DNA from 4 places in the Rhodoferax sp. GW821-FHT07G04 genome. Region 1 is predicted to be linked to each of the others. Evidence: predicted binding sites of a transcription regulator. Region 1 holds the regulator's gene; each other region holds the start of a gene.
The links. Region 1 encodes sigma-54, which starts transcription at its own class of promoters, with help from an activator protein. Its sites were predicted from a motif close to TGGCANGNAANCTGCTTT; they were not measured.
Positions count from the first base shown of each region.

Region 2: the regulator sigma-54 is predicted to act here: its motif matches at 2,767-2,784, upstream of AC07OO_RS16365 (TorF family putative porin).
Region 3: the regulator sigma-54 is predicted to act here: its motif matches at 2,046-2,063, upstream of AC07OO_RS15555 (DUF1549 and DUF1553 domain-containing protein).
Region 4: the regulator sigma-54 is predicted to act here: its motif matches at 2,139-2,156, upstream of AC07OO_RS24510 (pilin).

Region 1 covers NZ_JBWKQD010000002.1:1,000,920-1,006,178, reverse strand. Annotated here, with positions in the region: gene pap (polyphosphate:AMP phosphotransferase) at 1-984, opposite strand, end outside; gene lptA (lipopolysaccharide transport periplasmic protein LptA) at 1,195-1,842, shown strand; gene lptB (LPS export ABC transporter ATP-binding protein) at 1,917-2,669, shown strand; gene rpoN (RNA polymerase factor sigma-54) at 2,669-4,282, shown strand; gene AC07OO_RS13800 (THUMP domain-containing class I SAM-dependent RNA methyltransferase) at 4,279-5,259, shown strand, end outside.
Region 2 covers NZ_JBWKQD010000002.1:1,542,959-1,548,217, reverse strand. Annotated here, with positions in the region: gene AC07OO_RS16375 (ammonium transporter) at 25-1,578, opposite strand; gene glnK (P-II family nitrogen regulator) at 1,592-1,930, opposite strand; gene AC07OO_RS16365 (TorF family putative porin) at 1,959-2,732, opposite strand; gene AC07OO_RS16360 (YifB family Mg chelatase-like AAA ATPase) at 2,934-4,490, shown strand; gene AC07OO_RS16355 (protein kinase domain-containing protein) at 4,585-5,259, opposite strand, start outside.
Region 3 covers NZ_JBWKQD010000002.1:1,368,705-1,373,963, reverse strand. Annotated here, with positions in the region: gene AC07OO_RS15555 (DUF1549 and DUF1553 domain-containing protein) at 1-2,016, opposite strand, end outside; gene AC07OO_RS15550 (RBBP9/YdeN family alpha/beta hydrolase) at 2,277-2,885, shown strand; gene AC07OO_RS15545 (S9 family peptidase) at 2,812-4,875, opposite strand; gene AC07OO_RS15540 (sulfate ABC transporter substrate-binding protein) at 5,022-5,259, shown strand, end outside.
Region 4 covers NZ_JBWKQD010000007.1:74,764-80,022, forward strand. Annotated here, with positions in the region: gene AC07OO_RS24505 (tetratricopeptide repeat protein) at 1-2,035, shown strand, start outside; gene AC07OO_RS24510 (pilin) at 2,199-2,627, shown strand; gene AC07OO_RS24515 (tetratricopeptide repeat protein) at 2,694-4,616, shown strand; gene AC07OO_RS24520 (glycosyltransferase family 2 protein) at 4,600-5,259, shown strand, end outside.

The DNA.
Region 1 (5,259 bases):
CACCTGGTATTGGCGCGCGTCCAGCGCCGCGCTGATGCGCCGGATTGCGCCGCCCTTGCCGGCGGCGTCCGCGCCCTCAAATGCGCACACGAGGGAACGACCCTGGAAGCGTGGATCGCGCATCAGCTCGGCCAGCCTTCCTTGCCAGTGGGCGAGCGCGTCCTCATAGTCTTTGTCGGCCAAGGCGAGCGTGAGGTCCATCGTCGACAGCACGGTGCGGCCATCGGTGTCCACGCGCACCAGTGGTGCCACCGGCGTGTCCTGTTCGTCGGTGCTGGCCAGCTTCTTTTGCATGGATTGCAGCAGGATCTGCGCTACGGTCAGTGAGCGGTAGCGGTCGTCCGTGCCTTCGATCACCATCCACGGCGCCCACGGCGTGTTGGTCATGCGCAGCAGGTGGCCGGCCACGTCTTGCAGTTTGTCGTACGTCTTGAGCCGGTCCCAGTTCCACTGCGTCACACGCCAGGCGGTGCGCGGGTCTTTCTCCAGCGCCTTCAGGCGTTTGGCCTGGCCTTCCTTGGTCAGGTGGAACCAGAACTTCAGCACCAGCGCGCCCTCATCCACCAGCATGGACTCGAAACGGTTGATCTGGTCGGCCTGGGCATCCAGCTCTTTGAGCGAAATCTCGTCTTCGATGCGCTGGCGTATCGGCTCCGAATACCACGACCCGGCGAAGATGCCGACCCGCCCCTTGGGCGGCAGCGAACGCCAGTAGCGCCACATGGGCGGGCGCTCGCGCTCCTCGTCAGTGGGCTCAGAGAAAGCCAGCGTGGACAAAAAGCGGGCGTCCATCCATTCGTACAGCACATTGATGGTCTCGCCCTTGCCGGCGCCATCCTGCCCGCTGACCAACACGATGACCGGAATCTTCTTGTTCTCGTGCAGGTCTACCTGTGCAGTCAGCAGCGCTGCGCGCAGGGCCGGGACTGCGGCCTTGTAGGCAGCTTTGGTGATGGTGTGGCCGATTTCTGCGGATTCGAACATGGGCATGTCTCCTGCTGATTGGCCAAGCCATTCTAGGCCGGGGGGTTGGAGCGGACAGGCATTGATGGAAATGGAGCCTAGCCCTTGTACATACTGAATATGTAGCTATAAAAATAGAAGCGCCCTAAAAAGCCCGGGGTACCAGAAGCGATTGTGGCGCTATGCTCAGTACAATCGTCCAGGCTCCACCCGAGCAAGTTCCGTGCCTTTATGAAAAAACCACCCCAACTTCTGCTGTTCCTGGCCGTTTGCACGGCGCTTGCCATGCCCGCCTGGGCAGAAAAGGCCGACCGCAACAAGCCTATGAATCTCGAAGCCGACACCATGCGCTACGACGATGTCAAACAGCTCACGATCTTCCATGGCAACGTGGTAATGACCAAGGGCACGATCCAAGTCCGCGCCGCCCATATTGATGTGCGCCAGGACGCCGACGGCTATCAGTTCGGCGCTATTTCCGGCTCGCCGGAGCGGCCGGCGTTCTTTCGGCAAAAGCGCGAGGCCCTGGACGAATTCATCGAGGTGGAGAGCGAGCACATTGACTACGACGGCCGTGCCGATATTGTTAAATTCACCGGCAAGGCCCAGTTGCGCCGCCTGCGCGGTGGCGCAGTGGCCGACGAAATCAGCGGCGCGGTCATTGTGTATGAGAACCTGACCGATAAATTCAGTGTGGATGGCAGCAGCGCCGCCAGTGCAAAAACCAGTGCCAGCGCACCCGCGCCCGGCGGCCGGGTGCGAGCCATGCTGACGCCCAAGCCCGAAGCTGCTGCCTCTGCACCGGCGGCGGGCAAGGCGGCATCCCAACCCAGCCCCAACCTGCGCGCCACGACGACATTGGGGGGAACCCCCCAGTGAGCGATGTGGTGGTGGCCGCAGACAGCGGCGAAAGCAGCAAAGACACAGATAGCAGCGCCAACGGCAGCGGCGCGGTGGATTCGACCCTGGGCCGGCTGGAGGTCAGCCATATCCAGAAGTTCTACGGCAAGCGCCAGGTGGTCAAGGATGTGTCCCTGACGATGCGTACCGGCGAGGTCGTGGGGCTGCTGGGGCCCAATGGCGCGGGCAAGACCACATCCTTCTACATCATCGTCGGCCTGCTGCGTGCCAGCGCCGGCGACATCACGATAGATGGCCACTCCATCGAGCACATGCCCATCCACCGCCGTGCGCGCCTGGGGCTGGGCTACCTGCCACAAGAGGCGTCGATTTTCCGCAAGCTCAATGTCGAGGAAAACGTGCGCGCCGTGCTGGAGTTGCAGCACGACGAGGCCGGCAAGCCGCTGAACAACGCCGAGATCGAGCGGCGCCTGACCGCGCTGCTGCAAGACCTGCGCGTCGAGCATCTGCGCGAATCACCGGCGCTGGCGCTGTCGGGTGGTGAGCGCCGCCGTGTGGAGATCGCCCGCGCGCTGGCCACGCGGCCCCGCTTCATCTTGCTGGACGAGCCCTTCGCCGGTATCGACCCGATTGCCGTCATTGAAATCCAGCGCATCATCAATTTCCTGAAGTCGCGCGGCATTGGTGTGTTGATCACCGACCACAACGTGCGCGAGACCCTGGGTATCTGCGACCACGCCTACATCATCAGCGACGGCCGCGTGCTGGCCCAGGGCACGCCTTCCGAGATCGTGGACAACGCCGACGTGCGCCGCGTGTACCTCGGCGAACACTTTCGGATGTGATGAAACAGGGGCTTTCTTTACGCGTCTCGCAGCACCTGGCGCTCACGCCCCAGTTGCAGCAGTCCATCCGCCTGCTGCAACTCTCCACACTGGAACTCAGCCAGGAAGTGGAGCAGATGCTGGACGAAAACCCCTTTCTGGAACTGACCCAGGACGAGGCCGTGCGCGAGGAGTTTGGCCTGGCCCAGGCCGATACGCCGGTCAGTGCGGGGGAGCGTGAATCCGAAGTTGCTTCCAATTCCGTAGCGGACTATCCAGATTCCACGGGGGCTAGCAGCACAAAGGACGAAGACACCACCCCGCTGGGCAGCGGTGACGACGAACCCAGCTGGGACGGCGACGGCACAACCGAACTGGTGCCCGACGACGGCGAATGGGGCACGGATGCCAAGGCCCGCACCAACAACCTGGGTGACGACGAAGACACCGACGCCACCGAACTGGCCCGTACCCAGGAGTCGCTGCAGTCTTTCCTGCACCGCCAGGCGCTGGGCCTGCGCCTGGGCGAGGTGGATGCCAGCGCGCTGCGCTTTCTGATCGAGTCGCTGAACGACGACGGCTACCTCGAAGACCCGCTGCCCGAGCTGGCCCGCAGCCTAGCCGGTGACGCGGATGAAGAACAGCTGGAAGACCTGGTCCACCACTTCACGGTCGCCCTGGGCCTGCTGCAAAGCCTGGAGCCTGCTGGTGTGGGCGCCCGCGACCTGGGTGAATGCCTGCGCCTGCAACTGCGCGCCCAACTGGACGACGCGCTGGACCCGCCCGAGCCCGAGCAGGCCGCACTATTGGCCTTGGCGCTGCGCATCTGCGCCCAGCCCATGGACCTGCTGGCCCGCCGCGATGTCAAGACCCTGGTGCAGCGCTGCAACGGCACCGACGCACAGACGCGCGAGGCCATCACGCTGATCGCCCGCCTGGAACCCAAGCCCGGCCGCCGCTTTGTGGATGTGGAGCGCAACATCGTTGTGCCCGATGTGCTGGTGGTGCCCGTGGGCAAGGTGCGCCCCGGTGTCAACCCGCAGTTCCGCGTGATGCTCAACCCCGAGGTCATGCCCAAGCTGCGCGTGCACGACATTTATGCCAACGTGCTGCGCAACCACCGTGGTGGCGGCAAGGACAGCGCCAGTTACGCCGGCCTGCAGCAGCGCCTGCAAGAGGCGCGCTGGTTCATCAAGAACATCCAGCAGCGCTTTGACACCATCCTGCGCGTCAGCACCGCCATCGTGGACCGGCAAAAAAGCTTCTTCACGCACGGCGAGCTGGCCATGCGCCCCCTGGTGCTGCGCGAGATTGCCGACGAACTGGGCCTGCACGAGTCCACCATCAGCCGCGTCACCACCGCCAAATACATGGCCACGCCGTTCGGCACCTTCGAGCTGAAATATTTCTTCGGCTCCGGCCTGGGCACAGAGTCCGGCGGCAATGCGTCCAGCACGGCCGTGCGCGCACTCATCAAGCAATTCATCAGCGCCGAAAGCGACAAAAAGCCCTTGAGTGATAACCAGATTTCCGAGATGCTGAAAGAGCAGGGCATCGAATGCGCCCGCCGCACGGTTGCCAAATACCGCGAGGGGCTGAAGATTGCTCCCGCGTCGTTGAGGAAGGCTTTATGAACTCACTCCAAATCTTCCTCCCCTGCGCCGCCGGCGTAGAAGACCTGCTGGCCCATGAGGTGCACGACCTGACCGGTTTGATGGGCCAGGACCTGCTGACACGCCGTGGCGGGGTGATGGCCCAGGCCTCGTGGCGCGACGCGCTGCGGCTCAACTTGCACAGCCGCTTGGCCCAGCGCGTGCTGGTGCAGCTGAACTACACGGAATACCGCACCGAACAAGACCTGTACCGCGCCGCCAGCGACGTGGCGTGGGAGATCTGGTTCACGCCCCAGCAGTCGATCAAGGTCGAGGTGACGGCCCAGCACAGCCCGCTGAACAGCCTGAACTTTGCCGCGCTCAAGATCAAGGACGCCGTTTGCGACCGCTTCCGCGCCAAGGCCCACGGGGTGCGCCCGGACGTCAACACCCAGTGGCCCGATGTGCGCATTTATGCCCACCTGACCACCGACACTTGCTCGCTGTATATCGACACCTCGGGCGAGCCGCTGTTCAAGCGCGGCTGGCGCGAGGACAAGGGCGAGGCGCCGCTGAAAGAGACGCTGGCCGCGGCCATGATTGCCGCCTGCGGCTGGGCCGAGGGTGACGATGATCTGTTGCCGCTGTACGACCCCTGCTGCGGTAGCGGCACCATTGCCATCGAGGCCGCGCAGATCGCCTGCAACATCGCACCGGGCAGCCTGCGCCGCTTTGCGTTTGAGAAATACATTCCGTTCCAGCAACACGTCTGGGACGCCATCAAGGCCGAAGCTGCCGCTGCCGTCGTCAAGCCGGGACCCGACCAGGGGCCATTGATTTTTGGCAGCGATGTGTCCCACCGGATGGTGGACTTTGCCCAGCGCAATGCCGAGCGCGCCGGTGTGGCCGATGTCGTCGAGTTCCGCGGTGGCGACGCGTTGCAACGCATGCCGCCCACCGATGTGCCCGGCTTGCTGCTGCTCAACCCACCCTATGGTGACCGTATTGCCGTGGCGGGT
Region 2 (5,259 bases), 540 kb from region 1:
CGCGCGCCCCGTTTGCTGCTGGCTTTAGCGGCTGTAGGCCGTCTCGCCGTGCGAGGTGATGTCCAGACCTTCGCGTTCGTCTTCTTCGCTGACACGCAGACCGATGGTCTTGTCGACGATGAAGTAGGCGACGATGGAGACGATGCCGGACCACAGTACGGTCACACCCACGGCCTTGGCCTGGATCCAGACCTGGGCAGCGATGGAGTAGTCGGCCGGTGTCACCATGGTGGCGGTCACCCAGTCGCCCATGGCGCTCGGGCCACCCAACGAGGGCGATGCAAACACGCCAGTCAGCAGGGCACCCAGGATGCCGCAGACGCCGTGCACGCCGAACACGTCCAGCGAGTCGTCAGCACCCAGCAACTTCTTCAGACCGGTCACACCCCACAGGCCGGCAAAACCGGCGATCAGGCCGATGGCCAGGCCACCGCCGATGCCGACATTGCCGGCAGCGGGTGTAATGGCCACCAGGCCCGCCACGGCGCCAGACGCAGCGCCCAGCATGGATGCCTTGCCCTTGTGCATGGCTTCGCCGATGGACCAGGTCAGCACCGCGGCGGCCGTGGCGACCAGTGTGTTGACGAAGGCCAGGGCAGCAAAGCCATTGGCTTCCAGCGCGGAGCCGGCGTTGAAACCGAACCAGCCCACCCACAACAGCGCGGCGCCGACCATGGTCAGTGTCAGGCTGTGGGGCGCCATGGCTTCCTTGCCATAACCAATGCGCTTGCCGATGAAGAATGCGCCCACCAGACCGGCCACGGCGGCATTGATGTGCACCACGGTACCGCCAGCGAAGTCCAGCGCACCCCATTGCCAGATCATGCCGGCAGTGGCGTTGACCTTGTCCACGACTTCCTTGCTGGTGTATGCGTCTGGGCCAGCCCAGAACCAGACCATGTGGGCCATGGGGGCGTAGCTGAACGTGAACCACAGCACCATGAAGGCCAGCACGGCGGAGAACTTGATACGTTCGGCAAAGGAGCCAACGATCAGTGCGCAGGTGATGCCGGCGAACGTGGCCTGGAAGGCAGCGAACACGATCTCGGGAATGACAACGCCCTTGCTGAAGGTGGCGCCGTTGGCAAAGGTGCCTGCGACGTTGTCCCAGATACCCTTCATGAACAGGCGGTCAAAGCCACCGATGAACTGGTTGCCTTCGGTGAACGCCAGGCTGTAGCCGTAGATGAACCACAGCACAACGATCAGCGAAAACGTGACCATGACCTGCATCAGCACCGACAGCATGTTCTTGCTGCGGACCAGGCCGCCATAGAACAGGGCCAGGCCGGGCACGGTCATCAAAATGACCAGCAGCGTGGAGACCATCATCCAGGCGGTATCGCCCTTGTTGGGAACGGGAGCAGGTGCTGCGGCGGCCGAAGCAGCGGCGGCGGGTGCCGGTGCAGCAGCAGCCGAGGCCGCCGCTGCGGGGGCTTCAGCCGGCTTGGCCTCGGGTGCGGCAGCCGATGCGCTGGCAGCCGGCGCTGAAGCGGGTGCGGCAGTCTGGGCCAGTGCAGCCGATCCGGCTGTCAGCAGACCCCAGCCCAACGCAAGGGAAACGAGTAGTTTTTTCATGGCGTGCCTTCTGTCAGAGAGCTTCTTTGCCGGTCTCGCCGGTGCGGATACGCACGACCTGCTCCAGGTCGTACACGAAAATCTTGCCGTCGCCGATCTTGCCGGTGCGGGCTGCGCCTTCGATGGCTTCGATGACACGGTCCACCAGGGCGTCGTCAATGGCGGCCTCGATCTTGACCTTGGGCAGGAAGTCAACGACGTATTCCGCGCCGCGGTACAGCTCGGTGTGGCCCTTTTGACGGCCGAAGCCCTTGACTTCGGTGACTGTGATGCCTTGCACGCCCATGCCGGACAGGGCTTCGCGCACCTCATCGAGCTTGAACGGTTTAATGATCGCCGTTACGAGTTTCATGGTATTTCCTTGGAAGGTGGAGACAGGATCAGAAGGTGTACTTCAGGCCGACGGTGACACCGTTCTTGCCGAGGTTGTCAAAGCCGTTGGCCTTGTAGAAGGAGTCCTTGGCATCGGTGGTGATGGCGGCCACGGAGGCGCTCAGGCCGTTGCCGAAATCCTTGCCCAGCGTCAGCGAGTAGTCGTTGTAGTCGCCGGCGCTACCGGTCTGGTTGGGGATGGACTGGTGGCCGTAGTGCGGCGTCAGCGTGAAGCCATTGCCCAGGTCGAAGGCGGCGGCGACTTCGAAGTAGGAGCTGCCCTTACTGTCGGGGTTGGCAATGAAGTTGCTGGTGGACTGGCTGTACTTGGCAGTCACGATGCCGAAAGTGACGGCGCCATAGACTTCGGTGGTGTTGGCATTGACCAGCACGCGGTCCGCGGTGTTGTTGGGGTATTGGTAGGTGATGACACCCACATCGAAGCTGAAATCCTTGGCGATCTCGGCCTTGTAGCCACCGTAGATATCGACTTCCAGCGTGCCATCGGTGGCGCCCACATAGTCTTTGATCCAGTTGATGTTGGACGCCCAGGCACCGACATAGAGGCCGCTCTTGTGGGCAAAGTCCACACCGGCTTGCAGCGCGGGCTTGAAGGATGTTTGCGAAAGGCTGCGGAAGCGGTAGTCGCTGACCACGCCGACGTTGAAGCTCAGGCTGTTGGCTGGCTCGGGCGCGGCGGCTGGAGCAGCCGTCTGGGCCATTGCAGCGGTACCGACCAACGCAGTTGCGAGAACGAGGATGGATTTAGTTTTTAGGCTCATGGAATACTCCTGAAGGGTTGCGGGACGAAGCCTTAAAGCACGATGCATGCCATTGCCCTTTTTTCGGGCAAGGGTATGTTGCTGTAGACCAATCGGGGCGCTTGGCGTTATGCTATCTGTATAAATAAACAGGTATCAATGGGCTGCGCACTATTTTGGTGTGATCCTATTGCGGTGCGCACTAATTTGGGGGTTTTTAAAATGGGCTTGTCTTTGGTGCAAAGTCGCGCGTTGCGGGGGCTGGACGCGGCCAAGGTCACGGTGGAGGTGCATCTGGCCAATGGCCTTCCCAGCTTCACGCTGGTGGGGCTGGCCGATGTGGAGGTCAAGGAGGCCCGAGAGCGGGTGCGTTGCGCGATCCAAAACGCCGGCCTGGACTTCCCACATAACCAGAGGATTACCGTCAATCTGGCCCCGGCCGATCTGCCCAAGGATTCGGGTCGGCTGGACCTGCCCATCGCTCTGGGCATTCTGGCCGCCAGCGGGCAGATCGACGGTACACAGCTTGCCGCCTACGAATTTGCCGGAGAACTCTCTTTGACCGGTGCCCTGCAGCCGGTGCGTGGCGCGCTGGCCATGGCCCTGGCGCTGCATACCGGCAAGGTGGCCGCGCGGCTGGTGCTGCCACCGGGCAATGCGGAAGAGGCGGCCCTGGTGCCCGGCTCCGAGGTCTACCGGGCACGGCATCTGCTGGACGTGGTGCGGCAGTTTGTGCCCGCCGGTGCAACGCTGGACGCCCTGGCTGCCAACGACATTGCGCCGGCCGATGATGGCTGGGTGCGCATCGTCCCCGATCTGCTGCAGGTCCGCGCGGCCGAATGGCCCGACATGGCGGATGTCAAAGGCCAGGTCGGCGCCAAACGCGCATTGGAGATCGCCGCTGCGGGCGGCCACAGCGCCCTCTTGGTCGGGCCACCGGGTTCCGGCAAGTCCATGCTGGCGCAGCGCTTTGCCGGCCTGCTGCCGGCTATGTCCTGCGACGAGGCGCTACAAAGTGCCGCCATCGGCAGCCTGGGTGGCCGCTTCTCGATGGCCAGCTGGGGCGTACGGCCGACCTGCTCGCCGCACCATTCGGCCAGTGCAGTGGCCCTGGTAGGGGGCGGATCACCCCCGCGACCCGGTGAAGTGTCGCTGGCCCACAATGGGGTCCTTTTTTTAGATGAAATGCCGGAGTTCCAACGGTCCGCATTGGAGGCCTTGCGCGAGCCGCTGGAGACCGGTTGCATCACGATCTCCCGGGCGGCACAGCGTGCCGAATTCCCGGCCCGCTTCCAGCTGATCGGCGCCATGAACCCCTGCCCCTGCGGTTACCTGGGCTCGAGCGCCTACCAGTGCCGCTGCACGCCGGACCAGATCCACCGTTACCAGGCCAAGCTCAGCGGTCCGCTGATGGACCGCATCGACTTGCACGTGGAAGTGCCCAATCTGGCCCATGCCGATCTGCTGGGTGCGCCGGTTGGCGAGTCCACCGACAGCATCCGGACCCGCTGCGGCGCCGCGCGCCAGCGGGCCATGGATCGCCAGGGCAGCAGCAATATGGCGCTGCAGGGCCAGGCCATTGACCAGCATGTGCAGCTGGATGCCGATGCGCTGAAGTTTCTGAACGTGGCAGCCAGCCGCCTGGGCTGGTCAGCGCGGGGCACACACCGCACGCTGAAGGTAGCGCGCACCATTGCGGACCTGGCGGGCGCCAAGCACACGCAGGTGGCGCACCTGGCCGAGGCCATGCAGTACCGGCGCAGCGCCGGGCCACTATGAGTCAAACGGGGTGTCCTGCAGGTTACTCCTGAATTTATAGCGTCTTAGGCTTATTTCACGAGGGCTACAGCCTGATTTTGTTTAAGTGTCCAGCCTAGATCCGGGCTGAGCTGGCCAGCGGCCAGCGTTCGGTGATGTACTTGACCACGGCCTGTGCGCTGCCCATGCGCTCTGCCGGGTCCTTGTGCATCATGCGGTCCAGCAGGTCCTGCATGTCGCTGTGCTGTGCGGCCAGCCGCGGTGGTGGCGAGAACAAGTGTTGGGCCAACAGCACCTCCATCCGGTCGGCCGTGTAGGGGCGCTGCCCGGTCAGCATCTCGTGGAAGATGACGCCCAGGCAGTAGATGTCGCTGGCCGCGCTGACCGGCCGACCCGCCGCCTGCTCCGGGCTCAGGTAGAAGGGTGAGCCCACGATCTCGCCGTGCAGCGTGTGGCCTAGGCCATGGTCGGCGTGTTTGGCAATGCCGAAATCGATCAGAGCGACGGTGCCGTCCCGGCGCATCATCAGGTTGTCGGGCTTGACGTCGCGGTGCACGATGCCCCGGGCGTGGATCTGCGCCAGAGCCAGCGCCACCTGCACGGTCACGCCCAGCGCCTCGTGCTGGGTCAGGCCGGCGGCAATGCGCTGCTTGATATCGCCACGGACGAAATATTCCATGGACAAAAAGGCGTGGGCGTCGGTGATGCCCTGGTCGAAGATACGCGCCACGTTGGGGTGGTCGATCTGGGCCAGGATCGCGTATTCCTGCAAGAAGCGGTCCAGCAGCGC
Region 3 (5,259 bases), 370 kb from region 1:
GCCGAACACGATGTCGCTGTTGAACAGCGTCAAGGCCTGCAGCGGTGTGGTGGTCACGTCGCGCTTGTGGTGAGGCTGCGAGGGGTTGGCCGGGTCAAAGGTCTGCAGCAGCGGATAGGGCACACTGCGCCGCACGAAGACATAGATGCTGCGGCGGCGGGCGTCTTCCGCACTTTGGGCTTCTTGCCACAGATTGCCTGCGCCCAGGTTGCCGGGTACGGGTGGGAAGACGGCAGGCCCGCCTACCTTGTCCACCAACTCACCCGACGCGTAGAGCAGGGAGTCGCGGATTTCCTCAGCGTCCATGCGCTTGCGTGGGAAGACGGCCAAGAGCTTGTTGTCGGGGTCTGCGGCCAGCGCGTCCTTGCGCTCGGCCGAGGACTGGCGGTAGACGCTGGACAGCAAGATCTGGCGTTGCAATTGCTTCACGCTCCAACCTTTCTGCGTGAAGTCATTGGCCAGGTAGTCCAGCAGTTCGGGGTGCGTGGGCTTGGTACCCGCGCGACCAAAGTCGGCCACCGTGCTGACAATGCCGGTTGCGAAGTACTGGCTCCAGACGCGGTTCACATAGACCCGTGCGGTCAACGGGTTGGATGCGCTGGCAATCCAGTTGGCCAAGGCTGTCCGACGGCCCGACGATGTGGCGGTTGGTGTGATCTGGGGCTTCACATTGCCGGCCCACAATGCCGGGAAGCCGGGCTGAACCTCTTCCAGTGGACGCTCGTGCACGCCGCCGAAGCGGACAAAGGTGGGAGGCGAATCCGCACGTCCCAATTCGCTGGCGGCGGTCAAAGTGACCGAGCCGCTGCCAGGTTTTTGCTTATCGAACTTCTTCAGCTCGACGGTCAGCTTGTCATAGGCTTGCCACTTTTCGACGTTCGCGGGCTTGTAGTCGTTACTGTCCTTGTCGGTGGCGGTCAGTTTCAGGTAGCTGGCAATGTCGGCATCCGTGGTCACGGTCTTGAGGCGGAAGTTCACCCAGCGGTCCAATGGAGTCCACTCGCTCTCGGGCTTGAAGATGGCTTCCCGGCTGTCGGTCAGGTAGCGCTCCTTGTGGTACTTGTAACCCTCCTCCCGCACCGAGTCCAGGATGGCCTTTTGCTTGGCGCGGATGTCCTTGGTGAGCTCGTTGTAGGCGTTGCGTGCCTTCTCGAACTCCAGGTCGTGTGGCCCTTTGTCGGTCAGAGAAGCCTTCTCGTCAAAGCTGGTATTGGCAAAGAACGCTTGCAACTGGAAGTATTCCTTTTGGCTGACCTTGTCGGCCTTGTGGTTGTGGCAGCGCGCGCAACCAATCGTGGCGGAGAGAAAGGTCTCGCCCACCAGGTCGGTCATGTCGGTGGCGATTTGGTATTTGCGTTGCACCAGGTCGCGCGAGTTGCTGTTGTCCGGGTAGCCGGCCAGGAAGCCGGTCGCAATCTTGGCCTCCTGGCTACCGGGCCACAGCTCGTCACCGGCAATCTGTTCCTGTATGAAGCGGTTGAAGGGCTTGTCCTGGTTGAAGGCATTGATCACGTAATCGCGGTAGCGCCAGTTGTTGGGCCGCGTGTTGTCGTTCTGAAAACCGGCGCTGTCGGCGTATCGGGCCAGGTCCAGCCAGCGGCGCGCCTGCCGTTCGCCAAAGTGGTGGGACGCCAGCAGTCGATCGACCAGCTTCTCATCGGCGTTGGGTGATTTGTCGTTCACATAGGCCTTTACCTCTTCGGGCGTGGGCAGCAGGCCCCAGGCATCCAGCGTGGCACGTCGGATGTAGGTGGCGCGGTCTGCAACGGGCGAGGGTGTCAGGCCCTTGGCCTCCAGCTTGGCCAGCACGAAGGCGTCGATGGGTGTGCGCACCCAGGCCGATTGCTTGACGGCGGGCACATCGGTTGGCTTGACGGCCTGGTAAGGGGACCAGGTCTTGTTGGCGGCGGGTGCAGCGGCGGTCGCTGAGCCAGCGGGTGCGGGTTTGCTATCGGCAGCGACGGCCAGTGCCGTGCTCAGGCCCAGCAGAAGGGGAAGGTAGAACGTGTGTTTCATCGAGTAGCTCCATGGACGGAGCGCTACTCTTTGCAACTAGCGGGCCAGGCTTTTGGCCTGCTTTTGCGTGCTTTTGCAACACAAATGGCCTGGGGTCTGCTGGGCTTCCAACACGGTGGCCATAGCAATGGTGAATACGCAACACCAGGCGGTGCAGGCGTCTATATCCCAATAAACGCATAAACAAAGAAGAACATAGTCGTTGGAATTCTGCGCATCGCTGACCACAATCCCGCTTCATCTTTGAGTAACCGCAACCTATGGCAACCGTTCCCTCCATCATCATCGTGCCCGGCTGGCGCGACTCCGGGCCCGGCCATTGGCAGAGCCTGTGGGCCGACAGCCTGCCCGGTGCACAGCGCACACAGCAGGACGATTGGGTGGCACCTGCGCGCCAGGCCTGGGTGGGCTCGTTGGCGCGCCAGATATTGGCAGTGGATGGCCCCGTGGTGATCGCGGCGCACAGCCTGGGCTGCATCGCCACGACGCATTTGCCGCCCGAAGCCGCTGCGCGCATCCAAGGTGCCTTGCTGGTGGCCCCGGCCGACCCTGAGCGCCGCAGTGTGCTGGCCGACTTTGCGCCCGTGCCCTACCAGCCCTTGCCCTACCGCAGCATTCTGGTGGCCAGCAGCAACGACCCCTATTGCCCCGTGCGCACGGCCGGTGCCTATGCCCGCGCCTGGGGCAGCGAATTCGTGCGCCTGCAAAACGCCGGCCACATCAATGTGGAAGCCGGCTTTGGCGCCTGGCCGCTGGGCTTGGCGCTGTTGCAATCACTAGTGGGCAGCGGTTGGTTCAGCGACCCAGGTATTTCTCAAACCAGGCCAGAAAGCGCTGCTGCATATCCTGTCGGTAGCTTGGCAGCTTGAGGCCATGGTACTGGCCGGGGTAGATCACCAACTGCGTATCCACACCCAACATCTTCAGCGCCTGGTACATCTGCTCCCCGCCGGTGATGGGCACATTGAAGTCCAGCTCACCGCCTAGAAACAGCGTCGGTGTGCGGATGCGGTCGGCGTGGAAAAAGGGGTAGGACACCTTGATCCACAGGTCTTGTGACTTCCACGGCGGACCCATCTCCCGCTCGTATTGCACGCTGTACTGGTCGGCGCCAAACATGCTGAGTTGGTTGGCACTGCCCGCACCGCTGACGCCGGCCTTGAAGCGCGCGTCGCTGGCGATCACGTAGTCGGTCAGGATGCCGCCATAGCTCCAGCCGCCCAGGCCCAGGCGCGCCGGGTCGGCAATGCCTTGTTTGACGGCCCAGTCCACCGCGCCCAACAGGTCTTGCACTTCCTTGTTGCCCCAGTCGGCATAAATGGCTTGCTGGAAGGCATCGCCCCGGCCGCTGCTGCCGCGGTAGTTGACCTGCAGCACCACATAGCCACGGGCGCTGAGGAGCTCACGCATCACATTGCCATCACTGGCCAGGCGGTGCGCATCCTGGCCATTGGGGCCGCCATGGATCAGCAGCACGGTGGGGTATTTCTGGTCAGTCTGGTAGTTTGGTGGCAGTGTCATCAGGCCATGCACCTCGGTGCCGTCCTTGCTGGCGGAGCTGAACTCCTCCGTACGTCCCCACTGCAAGCTGGCGACCCAGTCGTCGTTGTGGTGGCTCAGACGTTGCAAGGCGGGTGTGGTGTTGGTGGGTTTGAAGACATGCACTTCATCGGGCTGCTTGGCACTACCGGCCAGCACGGCCAACGTGCCATTGCCTGCCACGGACAGGTAGGACACGCTGGCTTGTGTGGGTGTGATCCGCTGCACAGCGCTGGCGTTGCCTGTTGCCGCGTTGACGCGCACCACGTAGCTGCTGCGGTCATCGTCCACGATGCCATACAGGCTGCGCCCATCGGGTGCCCAGGCCATTGCATTCTGGAAGCCGCGCTCCAGGCTTTGGCTCAGCACGTTCACAGGCCCGCCATCCCGGCTGACGCTGGCCATGCGGTAGCGTTGGTAGGCGGAGAAGCGCACATCGCTGCCCATCAAAAAGGCCAGCGAGCGGCCATCAGGGCTCCACAGCGGGTAGCTGTCTTCGTCGGTGGTGAAGGTGGCCAGCTTGCGGGGCGCTGCTGCTCGCCCGGTCTGCGTGGGCAGGTCCATGACCCACAGGCTGGTTTCTTCGGTGCGGTCGGCCTCGGGTGCGCGGTTGCTGAAGAAGGCCATCTGGCGGCCATCGGGCGACCAGGCCGGCGCGGTCTCGCCAAAGTTGCCACTGGTCAGTTGCGTGAGTTGGGACGTAGCCAGATCCAGCGCAAACAGGTGGTTCTTTTGCGGGCCCAGGTAGCCCTCAATGTCCTGCTTGAAGTGGAAACGGTCGATGACGATGGGCGGTTTGGTTTTGCGCTTCCAGCCCTCCATCTGTTCGGGCTCTTCGCGGGGGTCGGCATCGGGTACCACCAGCACCAGGCGTTTGCCATCGGGCGACCAGCGGAAGTCGTTGACGCCGGTCTTGGTGGCGGTGACCTGCTCGGCCTCGCCGCCGCTGCGGCTCAGGCGCCATACTTGGGCGTTCTTGCGCGCGGCCTCGTCCTCGCCACGCTCGGCCAGAAAGGCCAGCCACCGACCCTGCGGGTCCCAACGCGGCTTGCCCTTGACGTCGCCCGAGTGGGTCAGCCGCAGGTGCTGCTTGCCATCGGTGCTGCTCATCCACAGGTCTTTTTGCTGTCGGTCCTTCTCGGTGTTGGCGGTCTGCACCGTATAGGCCACCCACTGGCCATCGGGGGATATCTGCGCCTCGCCAACCGGGCGCAGGGCCTGCGCGTCGCTGGCTTGCATGGGATGGGGCGGGGCAGCAACAGCCGGGGCTGCGCTCAGGCAGGCCAGCAGGCCCGCCACGGCGGCGATGCGTGGGATCATGTCGGGGTTCTTAGCGGTGTGACAGAGAAACCTGGAATATACAAACAACTAAGAATTCGTTGGCGAGTGGGGTTGAACTGGGCAGAATCGCCAGATCAGCCGGCTGAACCCTTGCCGCATTGGCTGCCCAACCCACTGGATGATCCATGAGCCTTAAGCAAAAAACCACGCTAGCCCTCGCCGCAATTGCGTTAACCGCTAGCAATTTGGTAGCGGCACAAACCACCACGCTGCTCAACGCCTCTTACGACGTGGCACGCGAGTTCTACAAGGACATCAACACCGCCTTCGTCGCCAACTACAAGAAGACCACCGGCAAGGACATCAAGATCGACCAATCCCACGGTGGCTCCAGCGCCCAGGCCCGGGCTGTCAACGACGGGC
Region 4 (5,259 bases), on a different contig from region 1:
CCGCAAAGGTGACTTATCGGTCCACCAAGAGCACGCTGTGAATGTTGTTCCGCAAGCTGTGGTCCAAGTGACTGCAGATGAGTGGAAGAGGCGGGGCAATGCATTTCTAGGCGATGAAAATTTCGTCGAAGCCGAGCAATGCTATCGCAATGGTGTTGCGGCGGACCCAACGAACGCTGTCTGCTACTCCAATCTTGGCTATGTTCTGCTGGAACAGCGGCGATGGGTCGATGCAGAAGAAATGCTCAAGCGGGCGGTCGAACTCGATCCCGATGATTTTGACGCGCACTATATGCTTGCGAACTTGTGCAGGGATCGCAATGAGTGGTTGCAGGCGATTGTGAGTTACCGCAAGGCCTTGGCGATCAAGCCTGATTTTGATCTCTGCCGGCGTGATCTGTGTATTGCCCTGGCGCAAAGCAGCCAACCCAAAGAAGCGCAGCTTGTGATGAGCCAGGGACCGGCTTTTGGTGCCGACACCGTCAATTTCCACTATTTCAGTGGCAACCTGCATTTGGAAACGGGTGACTATGCTGCGGCTGCAGCCAGCTTTTCGTTGGCCAAGCAACTGAAGCCCAATGAAGCAGTCATTTTGTTCAACTTAAGTACTGCGCAGATCAGGCTGGGGGACCATTTCTCTGCGCTCAAGAATTGCAAGGCAATCCTGTCATTCGAGCCGGACAATGCCCAGGCCTATGCGAATATGGCGACTGCTTATCAAATGCTGGGCGAGCGCGACAAGGCCGTGGAGTGCTACCGAAAGGCTCTGGAAATCAATCCCCAGTATTTATATGTGCACCAGAACTTGCTGTTTGATCTCAGCTATTTGCCTGGTTACGACCCGGCCGATTATTTGAAAGAAGCCAGAAACTATGGCAAACAAGCCAGCGCGCGGGCAAAGCCTTTTACAAGCTGGCTAAGTACGCAGATTCCTAGAGCAGGGCGCCCCTTGCGCGTGGGGTTTGTCTCGGCTGATTTGCATTCGCACCCCGTGGGCATGTTCCTGGTCAACGTGTTGTCGGCGCTTGATCCTGGCAAGATTACAAGTGTTGCTTATTCCAGCCGGGTGACGGAAGACGCGCTCACCGAACACCTCAAGAAATTGTTCTCCGAATGGAGGAGTGTTTCGTTCATGACGGATAAGGAATTGGCGGAGGAAATCCATTCCGACGGGATTGATGTGCTGGTGGATCTTTCCGGGCATACCGGGCAGACACGTCTACCTGTATTTGCTTGGCGCCCGGCCCCGGTTCAGGTGGCATGGCTGGGTTACTGGGCCAGCACAGGTGTTGCGGAGATGGACTACATCTTGGTAGATAAAACATCTGTCCACGAGGACGAGGCGCAGTTTTATTCAGAAGCTCTCTGGTTTCTGCCCGAAACGCGTCTGTGCTTCAGCCCCCCGGTTACGCTGCAGCCTGTCACGGCCGGGAGCGTGCCGGCGTTGCGCAAAGGCTATACGACCTTTGCGTCGTACCAAGCACTCAACAAGATCACTGACGCAACGCTGGCGCTCTGGGCACAAATCCTGGAGAGAATGCCATCGGCGCGGTTCAGATTGCATGGAGTCCCCCTCAACCATGAAGCCACAGTCGTTGATGTCAAACGCCGCCTGGCGATCGCCAACATCGATGTTGACCGTGTGGATTTGATTGGTAGAGTCCCGCGCGAAGAGTACCTGCGGTCCTATTCCGAGGTGGATTTGATCCTTGACACATTTCCCTATCCGGGCGGCACCACAACAGCGGAGGCTCTGTGGATGGGGGTGCCAACCGTGACCTTGGCGGGTAACACCTTGTTGGCACGCCAAGGTGAAAGCATGTTGCACTGCGTCGAACTCGATGATTGGGTCGCGAGGAGCGAGCAGGACTACGTGCAGATGGCTGTGGAAAAGGCGAAGGATTTGAGCACGTTGGCAAGCTTGCGTTCTGATCTGCGCGCCAAGGCGCTGGCGTCCGCTCTGTTCGATGGAAAGCGGTTTGCTCGCAACTTGGAAGATGCCTTCTACGGCATGGTAAAGGCAAAAATGGGATGAATCATCCTGACAAAAAAGTCCTTTCTTGGCCGGCAGAGTACAAAATTTGTTCTTTTTCTCTCAAATTGCCACCATTGCGGGCGCGCTAGTAGGGCTACCAAAGTGGCATGAAAAGTGCTCTAATCGCTTCGCCTTCACTTTCTATTCAACAAGGAGTTTTACTATGAAGCGTTCTATCCAAAAGGGTTTTACCCTCATCGAACTGATGATCGTCGTGGCCATCATTGGTATCTTGGCCGCTGTGGCGTTGCCTGCATACCAAGATTACACGGTTCGTGCAAAGACCAGTGAAGTGGTTTTGGCTGCATCTGGCGGCAAGACTTCGGTTGCTGAGGCCTTCCAGACCCTGGGTCACATGCCTGCCAACGCAACATCCGCTGGTATTGGCGCGCAATCCTCTCCCTATGTTTCCCAGATTGACTACTCCACTGCCGCAACAAACACCGCTACTCTGGTTGCTACGGCCAAGGGCGAAGCCAAGATTTCTGGTAGCACCATCACTTTGATGGGCAATGCTGGTACCGACGGTGTTGTGAGCTGGGTTTGCAGCGGCTCCATCAATGCTAAGTACAAGCCTGCTAACTGCCGTTAATCTTCGGCTACAGGTAAAAAGCTCCGCTGCGGCGGGGCTTTTTTTTTGACACAACATATTCCGTTCTTGAAGTCCACTCGCCTCCTCCCGCTGTGTTTTGTCCCGGCCTTGGGCGCCGTATTGCTTGCGATCTATTGGGTTGGGCTCTCGGGAGCCTTTGCATTTGATGACTTTGGCAATATCGTCGGCAACCGTGCTTTGCGTGTGGCGGACGATTCTTGGGCGGCCTGGAAAGCCGCTGCTAGCAGTGGCGTAGCTGGTCCCATGGGGCGTGGGCTGAGCATGCTCAGCTTCGCACTGAACTACTACTTTTTTGGTGAGTCTCCCTTTTCGTTCAAACTATTCAATCTGGGCATCCATTACGCCAATGCCCTGATCGTTCTGATGCTGGCGCGGCAAGTGTTGGCACTTGCAAAACCCGGCCTCAGTACCCCGCAGGCGTGGTGCATGGCTGCCTGTGCCTCGGTTCTCTGGGCCGTGCATCCCATGAATGCGCTGCCCATATTGCTCGTCGTGCAGCGCATGACCAGTCTGTCAGCCCTTTTCATGCTTGCAGGCATATTGCTCTATCTTTACGGACGCACGATGCAGTCCTGGCGTGGATGGGGTGCCATTGCACTGAGCCTCCTGGCCTGTCTGCCGGCCGCGGTCTTCTCCAAAGAGACGGGCATCCTGTTTCCACTGTATCTCTTTCTGTGTGAGTGGTTGTTACTGCGCAGCCTAGGCCGCATCCCACTCACCATCCGATGGCCGTTGACGTTGTTAGCAGGGGCACTGTTGGGCATACTGTGTTGGACATACTGGGAGATCGTGACGTCCGGTTACCGTTTGCGGGATTTCAACCTGCAAGAGCGTTTGATGACCGAGGCGCGCGTGTTGTGGTTCTATGGGCAACAGTTGCTATTGCCGGTGGCAAAGTCTTTTGGTCTGTACCACGACGACATCGCCGTTTCGCGCAGCATCTTGGCCCCGCCCGCAACGCTGTTGGCCATTGTGGGCTGGATGGGGGTCATCGCCTGGGCCTATTGCTTGCGTAAGCGTCAACCACTGTTCGCGTTTGCCGTGTTCTGGTTTTTGGTCTCGCACGCCTTGGAATCGACGCTGTTGCCCCTGGAGATTGCGTTTGAACACCGCAACTACATAGCCTCCGTTGGGCCACTGCTGTGGCTTGTCAGCGTGCTCTTGCCAAGCGCACAGGCGAATAAGCAATGGACCATGCCGCGGCTCGCTGTACTGTGTGGCTTCTGTGTGTATTGCGGTTTTGTCAGCCACCTGCGAGCTTCGCAATGGTCAAGTGACTTGAGTCGCCGCCAGATTGAAGTGTCCAATCACCCGCAGTCGGCCCGGGCGAATTACGAATATGCCGTCGGCGTCCTGGAAAGAACGTTTGAGGCCGGTCAAGGGGGCGCGCAAGCCTATGACTTGGTGCGAGCCCATTTGCAGCGTGCTGCGGCGCTGGATAGCAGTGGCAAAACGGCCGTGATCGGCTTGGTGTACCTGGATTGCATCGCTGGCAAGCCCAAGGACCCGCGCCTTGCGGCGGACGTGCTCAAGCACTTTGCAAGCACGCGCTTCAACCCGGAAGACCGCGGTTTGCTGCAGGGTTTGTCGCCCATGCTGGCCGATCACAAACTGTGCATGACCGACGACGAAGTGGCGGGGCTGATCCAGGCCGGCATCGCCAACCCAAGCCTGGACAACATAACGCGTTCCATGCTGTATGCCCTCGCGATGGACTATGCCGTTGCTGTATCGCACGCCATTCCGTTGGCAATCGAATACGCGCAAGCTGCGGTGGCAAGCGACCCCGCCTCCATTGCGCTGCGCATGAATTTGATTCAGCTGTATGTGCAATCCGGTAAAGTAGACCAAGCAAAGCAGGAATATGCGCGGCTATTGAACATTGCCGTGCCGTCGCGCGACAAGCCGAGCCTCGATCACCTGAAAAAAATATTTGAAACGATTGACAACCATGCAAGCCCGCGCTGATACGTATTCGGTCGTTATTCCTGCGCGCAACGAGGCGGGCGGGCTGCAGAAATTGTTGCCCGAACTGTCGCAGTGCGTACCCCTAGGTACGGAAATCATCGTGGTCAATGACGGGTCTACGGATGACACCGAAACCGTGTGCCGCACCCACGGTGTTCGCGTGGTCACACACCCCTACTCCAAGGGCAACGGCGCAGCCATCAAAACCGGTGCGCGCGCGGCCAGTGGCAGCATCATTGTGTTCATGGATGCAGATGGCCAACACCAGCCATCGGACATTGCGAGGCTATTGGAAAAATTGGCCGAGGGGTATGACATGGTGGTCGGTGCGCGCCAATCGGGCTCTCACGCTGGGGCGCACCGGGCGGTGGCCAACGACGTATTCAGCAAGCTCGCAACCTGGATGGTCCAGCAAACCGTGCAGGACCTCACCTCCGGCTTCCGGGCGGTCAAGGCCCAGCACTTCAGTCAGTTCTTGTACCTGTTGCCCAATGGGTTCTCCTATCCCACAACGATCACAATGAGTTTCTTCCGCGCAGGTCATGGTGTGGCCTATGTACCCATCCACGCACCCAAGCGCACGGCAGGCAAAAGCCATATCAACCCGCTTAAGGATGGCATGCGCTTCTTGCTGATCATCTTC